DNA from 2 places in the Stenotrophomonas maltophilia group sp. P373 genome. Region 2 is predicted to be linked to the other one. Evidence: riboswitches for the same ligand, from Rfam matches in the RefSeq annotation. Region 2 holds a riboswitch; the other holds the start of a gene.

Evidence for each region. A riboswitch is a leader RNA that binds a small molecule or an ion and turns the genes downstream of it on or off. The one in region 2 is predicted to bind cobalamin.
Region 1: another riboswitch for cobalamin. It lies ahead of ACSYHF_RS01105 (epoxyqueuosine reductase QueH); the one in region 2 lies ahead of btuB (TonB-dependent vitamin B12 receptor).

What each region holds. Positions count from the first base shown of each region.
Region 1 is NZ_CM129994.1:252,136-255,328, reverse strand. It holds gene ACSYHF_RS01115 (bifunctional nicotinamide-nucleotide adenylyltransferase/Nudix hydroxylase) at 1-6, shown strand, start outside; gene ACSYHF_RS01110 (nicotinate phosphoribosyltransferase) at 72-1,481, shown strand; cobalamin riboswitch at 1,580-1,793, shown strand; gene ACSYHF_RS01105 (epoxyqueuosine reductase QueH) at 1,933-2,604, shown strand; gene pncA (bifunctional nicotinamidase/pyrazinamidase) at 2,660-3,193, shown strand, end outside.
Region 2 is NZ_CM129994.1:537,122-540,314, forward strand. It holds gene btuB (TonB-dependent vitamin B12 receptor) at 1-1,747, opposite strand, end outside; cobalamin riboswitch at 1,864-2,086, opposite strand; gene ACSYHF_RS02500 (histidine phosphatase family protein) at 2,230-2,808, shown strand; gene ACSYHF_RS02505 (TfoX/Sxy family protein) at 2,900-3,193, opposite strand, start outside.

The DNA of each region.
Region 1 (3,193 bases), 280 kb from region 2:
GGCTGACCTGCCCGGCTCTCCCCACTGGCGGATAGACCGCTGGTGTCACTCGACGCGAAGGAGCTTCCGTCATGCACTACCTCGATAATCTTCTCCTCAACACCGACAGCTACAAGGCCAGCCATTGGCTGCAATACCCGCCGGGTACCGATGCCACGTTCTTCTACGTCGAATCACGTGGCGGCCTGCACGATCGCACGGTGTTCTTCGGCCTGCAGGCGATCCTCAAGGACGCGCTGGCACGGCCGGTCACCCACGCTGACATCGACGACGCTGCTGCGGTATTCGCCGCCCATGGCGAGCCGTTCAACGAAGCCGGCTGGCGCGATATCGTCGACCGGCTCGGGGGCAACCTGCCAGTGCGCATCCGTGCCGTGCCCGAGGGCAGCGTGGTACCCACCCACCAGGCACTGATGACGATCGAGTCGACCGACCCGGCTGCATTCTGGGTGCCGTCGTACCTGGAAACGCTGCTGCTGCGCGTGTGGTACCCGGTCACCGTGGCCACCATCAGCTGGCATGCACGACAGACCATTGCTGCGTTCCTGCAGCAGACCAGCGACGATCCGCAGGGGCAGCTGCCATTCAAGCTGCACGACTTCGGCGCCCGCGGTGTATCGAGCCTGGAATCGGCCGCGCTCGGTGGTGCCGCACACCTGGTCAACTTCCTCGGCACCGACACCGTCTCGGCCCTGTGCCTGGCCCGCGCGCACTATCACGCACCGATGGCCGGTTATTCGATTCCCGCCGCCGAGCACAGCACCATCACCAGCTGGGGCCGCGAGCGCGAGGTGGACGCCTACCGCAACATGCTGCGCCAGTTCGGCAAGCCGGGCGCGATCGTGGCAGTGGTGTCGGACAGCTATGACATCTACCGCGCGATCAGTGAACACTGGGGCACGACGCTGCGTGATGAAGTGATCGCTTCGGGCGCCACCCTGGTCATCCGCCCCGACTCGGGTGACCCGGTGGACGTGGTGGCCGAAAGCCTGCGCCGGCTGGATGAAGCATTCGGCCACACCCTCAACGGCAAGGGCTACCGCGTACTCAACCACGTGCGGGTGATCCAGGGCGATGGCATCAACCCGGATACGATCCGCGCCATCCTGCAGCGCATCACCGAAGACGGCTACGCCGCCGACAACGTGGCCTTCGGCATGGGCGGCGCGCTTTTGCAGCGGCTGGACCGCGACACCCAGAAGTTCGCGCTGAAGTGCTCGGCAGCACGGGTCGAGGGTGAGTGGATCGACGTCTACAAGGACCCGGTCACCGATGCCGGCAAGACCAGCAAGCGTGGCCGCATGCGCCTGCTGCGGCGCCTGGATGACGGCAGCCTGCACACGGTGGCGTTGCCTCCCAACGGTGACGAGGCGCTGCCGACCGGCTTCGAGGATGCGATGGTGACCGTGTGGGAGAACGGGCGCCTGCTGCACGACCAGCGGCTGGACGACATCCGGGCCCGGGCCGCAGCGGGGCGTTGAGGCGCATCCCGACCGGGGTCGGATCCCGTTGCAGCGCAAAGGGCTCCGACCCCGGTGCCCCTTGACCCACGCCGGCAACGCGTCCACCGTGGGCACGCCGAAGGTATCCCTGCCGTGGCTGGATGGCGGCAGGGAGTTAAACGGGAATCCGGTGAAGGCGCTTCGTGCGCCCATTCCGGAGCTGCCCCGCAGCGGTGAATGGAAACGAATCCTGCCAACAGCACTGGGCTCGCGCCTGGGAAGCGGCAGGGAGTAGGTGGGCTGCGGCCCGTGTCCATCAGCCCGAATACCGGCCCCGGCCGGGGGACACGACGGTCCCCTGATTCGACCTGGACTCTCCGCGGGGAGGGTGCCGGGGCCATCACCATCCTGCATGTGCAGGCGGCGTGGCCGCGCGCGTCCTGTTCACGGTAACCGGCCAGACCGCTCCCACGCCCTGACGCACGCCACGATGACCGAGTTCCAACGCCCCACCCTGACCCTGCCCGCCGATGGCAAGCGCCTGCTGCTGCATTCGTGCTGCGCGCCGTGCTCGGGCGAAGTGATGGAGGCGATCACCGCTTCCGGGATCGACTACGCGATCTTCTTCTACAACCCCAACATCCACCCGGTGAAGGAGTACGAGCTGCGCAAGCAGGAGAACATCCGCTTCGCCGAGCAGCACGGCATTCCGTTCATCGACTGCGACTACGACACCGACAACTGGTTCAGCCGTGCGCGTGGCATGGAAAACGAGCCCGAGCGCGGCATCCGCTGCACGATGTGCTTCGACATGCGTTTCGAGCGCACCGCGCTGTACGCGCACGAACACGGCTACGACACCATCAGTTCGTCGCTGGGTATTTCGCGCTGGAAGAACATGGCGCAGATCAACGACTGCGGCATCCGTGCCGCCTCGCGCTACGAGGGCCTGCAGTACTGGGACTACAACTGGCGCAAGGGCGGCGGTGCCAGCCGCATGATCGAGATCAGCAAGCGCGAGCAGTTCTACCAGCAGGAGTACTGCGGCTGCGTGTACTCGCTGCGCGATGCCAACCGCCATCGCCGTGAGAACGGGCGCGAACGGATCAGGATCGGACTGCTGTACTACGGGCAGGACGCTGAGGCGCCGCAGGGCGATTGACCTGTGCCGCCGGGGCGGCCACGCTGGTCGCCCCTTCTGATGTAGTGGATCTGCCATGACTGCCCTGCCCGCCGATGTCGCCCTGCTGGTGATCGACCTGCAGCCGGACTTCATGCCCGGCGGTGCGCTGGCCTGCGACCAGGGCGATGCGCTGGTGGCACCGATTGCCGATCTGTTGGCGCAGCGCCGCTACCGCACCGTGGTGGCGACCCAGGACTGGCACCCGGCCGACCACGCCTCGTTCGCCAGCCAGCACCCCGGCAAGCGACCGTTCGAGACCATCCTGCTGCACGCGCAGCCACAGACCCTGTGGCCCGACCATTGCGTGCAGGGCAGCGATGGCGCCGCGCTGCACCCGGGCGTGGACTGGACCGTGGCCGACCTGATCCTGCGCAAGGGCACCCGCCCACAGGTGGATTCGTACAGCGCCTTCCGCGAGAACCACGGCCCCGATGGCGAGCGCCCGGCCACCGGCCTGGCCGGCTGGCTGCATGAGCGCCGCATCCGCGAAGTGCATGTGTGCGGCCTGGCCCGCGACTACTGCGTGCTGTGGAGCGCGCAGGACGCGGTGAAGTCCGGCTTCCGGGTG
Region 2 (3,193 bases):
CACGCGCCAGCAGCGACCACGACGGCGTCAGCGCGTACTCGGCGCGCAGATCCAGCGTGCCGTAACCCGCCACCTTCACCGCGTTGGCGGCATCGTCATAGCGCTTGCCCGCTCCCTGAACCGTCAGGCCTGCGCGGAAGGCCCCGAAACGTCGATCGAGGTCCAGGCGCGCGGTCTGCTGTGCACGACGCGGCAGCCAGTTGTCGAACTGGGTGCTGCCGCCGGTGCGGTTGCGTGGGTCGGTGTAGCTCAGCTGGGCGTTGATGTCGAAGCCGGCCAGCAGCACGCCACCGGTCAGTTCGGCACCGCGGATGCGCGCCTTCTCCACCTGCTGCATCCTGAAGGTCGCCGCATCGTAGGTGATCAGATCATCGATGCGGGTTTCATAGACGTCCAGGCCCCAGTGCCAGCCCTGTCCCTGCTGCGAAACGCCCAGGTTGGTGCTCTTGGACTTCTCCGGGTTCAACGTCGGCACACCGCTCCACGGGTCGTACAGGTCGCTGAAGGTCGGCGCCTTGAACGCAGTGCCGTAACTGGCATTGACACGCAGGCCGTGGCCGAGCTCCATCGCCCAGCCGAGGCTGCCGGTGGCGTGGTTGCCGAACTGCTGGTTGTCGTCGTTGCGCGCGCTGGCCTGCAGCTGGTGGCGGCCGAAGCGTCCCTGGTACTGCACGAACACGCCGGTGTTGCGGCGGCTGTCGACCCGATATCCGGCACTGCTGCCATCCAGGTTGTCTTCGCTCCAGTCCACGCCGGTGCTCAGCAGCTGGCCTTCGGCCAAGGCGAAGTCACCCTGCAGCGAGGCACTGTCGCGGTGGGTCTGAGCGCTGCCACGGGCACCGAAGTCACCAAAGTTGTCCGACTCGTTGTCACTGCGCCCGACATTGGCGGTGAACGCCAGGCGTTCGGACGGGGTGTAGCGCACCTTGCCGGCCAGCACCTGCTGGCGGGTTTCCGAATAGTTGTAGTAGCCGTCGTAATGGTTCTTTCCGTCGGCACGCAATGCACTGCCTTCTACGTTCCATTGGTCGTTGAAGGTGTAGCCACCGCGCAGGCTCTTGGACAGGTTGCGGTAGCCATCGCGGTCATGTTCGTCGGCAAAGCAGCCGGTGAACAGCGTTGCCGAGCCGCGGCAGGTATCGATGCCATCGGAATGCTGGTAGGCGATGTCGGCGCCGAACCAGCCGCGTTCGGTCCCGCCGCCGATCCCGCCGCTGGCTTCGCGCAGGCCGTTGCTGCCGCCACCGAGCTGGAAGTGCGGGGCGAAATCACCCTGGTTGCGGCGGGTGAAGATCTGGATCACGCCGCCAATGGCATCGGCGCCGTACAGGCTCGACTGCGGGCCACGCACGATTTCCACGCGCTCGATCTGCGCCAGCGGCAGGTCCTGGTACATCGCCAGGCCGAGGTCGGCACTGTTGATGCGCACGCCGTCGACCAGCACCACGGTGTGGCCCGAGTTGGTGCCGCGCAGGAACAGCGAGCTCTGCTTGCCGAGCCCGCCGGCATTGGTCAGGTTGATGCCGGCGCGGCCGCGCAGCAGTTCCTGCAGCGAGGTGGCCTGGCTGGATTCGATCTGCGCGCGGTCGATCACCTGAGCCGGCGCGATGCTGTCCTGCAGGGCGATCGGGGTGCGCGTGGCGGTGACCAGGATCTGGTCGAGCGCGGTGGTGTCATCGGCGGCCTGTGCCAGCGCGGGCAGGGCGGCCAGTACGGCCAGGGACAGCATTCGGGACTGCAGCTTCATGGGGGGACTCCAGGTGCCACGCACGCCCGCGTGGCGAAGGGGAGGAGCCGCGAAGGCAGGCACGCGCCGATGCCGCAGCGCACGCCACGGTCATCCAGCGCCATGCCCACCGCATCGCGACCTGAGGCTTCCGGGCCGGTCTCCGGGCTTGCCGCCGGGTGGCGCGAGGCCACCGTCCAGGCGCCTTCCCATGCCTGCGGCACAGTGGCGGTGTTGCCTGGAACTGACGTGCTTACCGTTGCGGGGGCAGCGCCGGCCTGGCGTGGAATCACGCGTCACCGGCTTCCCGTTTCAACCTGCCGGCCACGGCCGCAGGTCACCTGGAAGTGCGCGCAGTCTACGGCATCGCAGGCCGTCCCGTTGCGTCGCGCCTGCGCGGCTGCCTTTGCTGTGCCTTTAGAATGGTTGCTCGATCCCGTGGTGCCGTTACCGATGTCTGCCCGTTCTCCGTTGTACCTGCGTCGCCCGTCCGGGACGCACGCATGATCCTCGACCTCGTCCGCCATGCCGGCAACGGTCGCGATGAGTTCCTTGATGGCCGCAGCGATCCACCGCAGCTGGCCGGCCTGCCGCAGGAGCTGGTCGAGGCCTATGCCGAGCAACGCTGGGAGCGGGTGATCAGTTCACCGCGGTTGCGCGCCCTGCACACGGCGATGGCGCTGGCCACCCCACGCGGGCTGGACGTCGAAGCGGACGAGGAATGGGAAGAACTGGATTTCGGCGATTGGGACGGGCAGTCGCTGTTCGACCTGCCGGAAGATGCGCTGGCCGCCTTCCACGCCGATCCGCATGCGTTCCCGCCGCCGAACGGCGAGAGCTGGGGGCATTTCGAGCGGCGTATCGCGCGCGCGCTGGATCGCCTGCTCGATGATGATGATCCGGTGCCGACGCTGGTGGTCAGCCATGGTGGCCCGCTGCGCATGGTGTTGTCGCAGGTCTGCGGCCTGCCGATGTCGCTGTGCTGGGCCCTGCGCATCGACCACGGCACGCGCCTGCGGGTGTGGCTGGAGCGGGGCGAGGTCGGGCTGGTGGGCGAGCTGCTGGAACTGCAGCAGCCGTAGTCCATCGGTAGTGCCGGCCGCTGGCCGGCAGCCTCAGGAACGTTGCAAGGATCACGCAGTTGCCGGCCAGCGGCCGGCACTACCGGTGCAGTCAATCCTCGTCCGCGCGCTCGGCCACGTTGTCCTCGGCCTCATCGTCGGCATCGAAGCGCTGCTCATGCACCGGGCCCGACGCCGGGCCGGCCGCCTTCAGCGGATGCGCGGCGATGCGCGCTTCGTAGTCCTGCACCAGCGCTTCACGCTGCGGCTCGCTCAGCTCCTGCCAGTGGCAGTCCAGCAATGCGCCTTCCAGCGAGTACAGCAGGTTCAGGCTGGGCTTGAAGCCGGCCCGCTTGACCTTGACGAAGGCGCCAACTGCGCCGATCGCAACCAGGTCCTCGCGGCT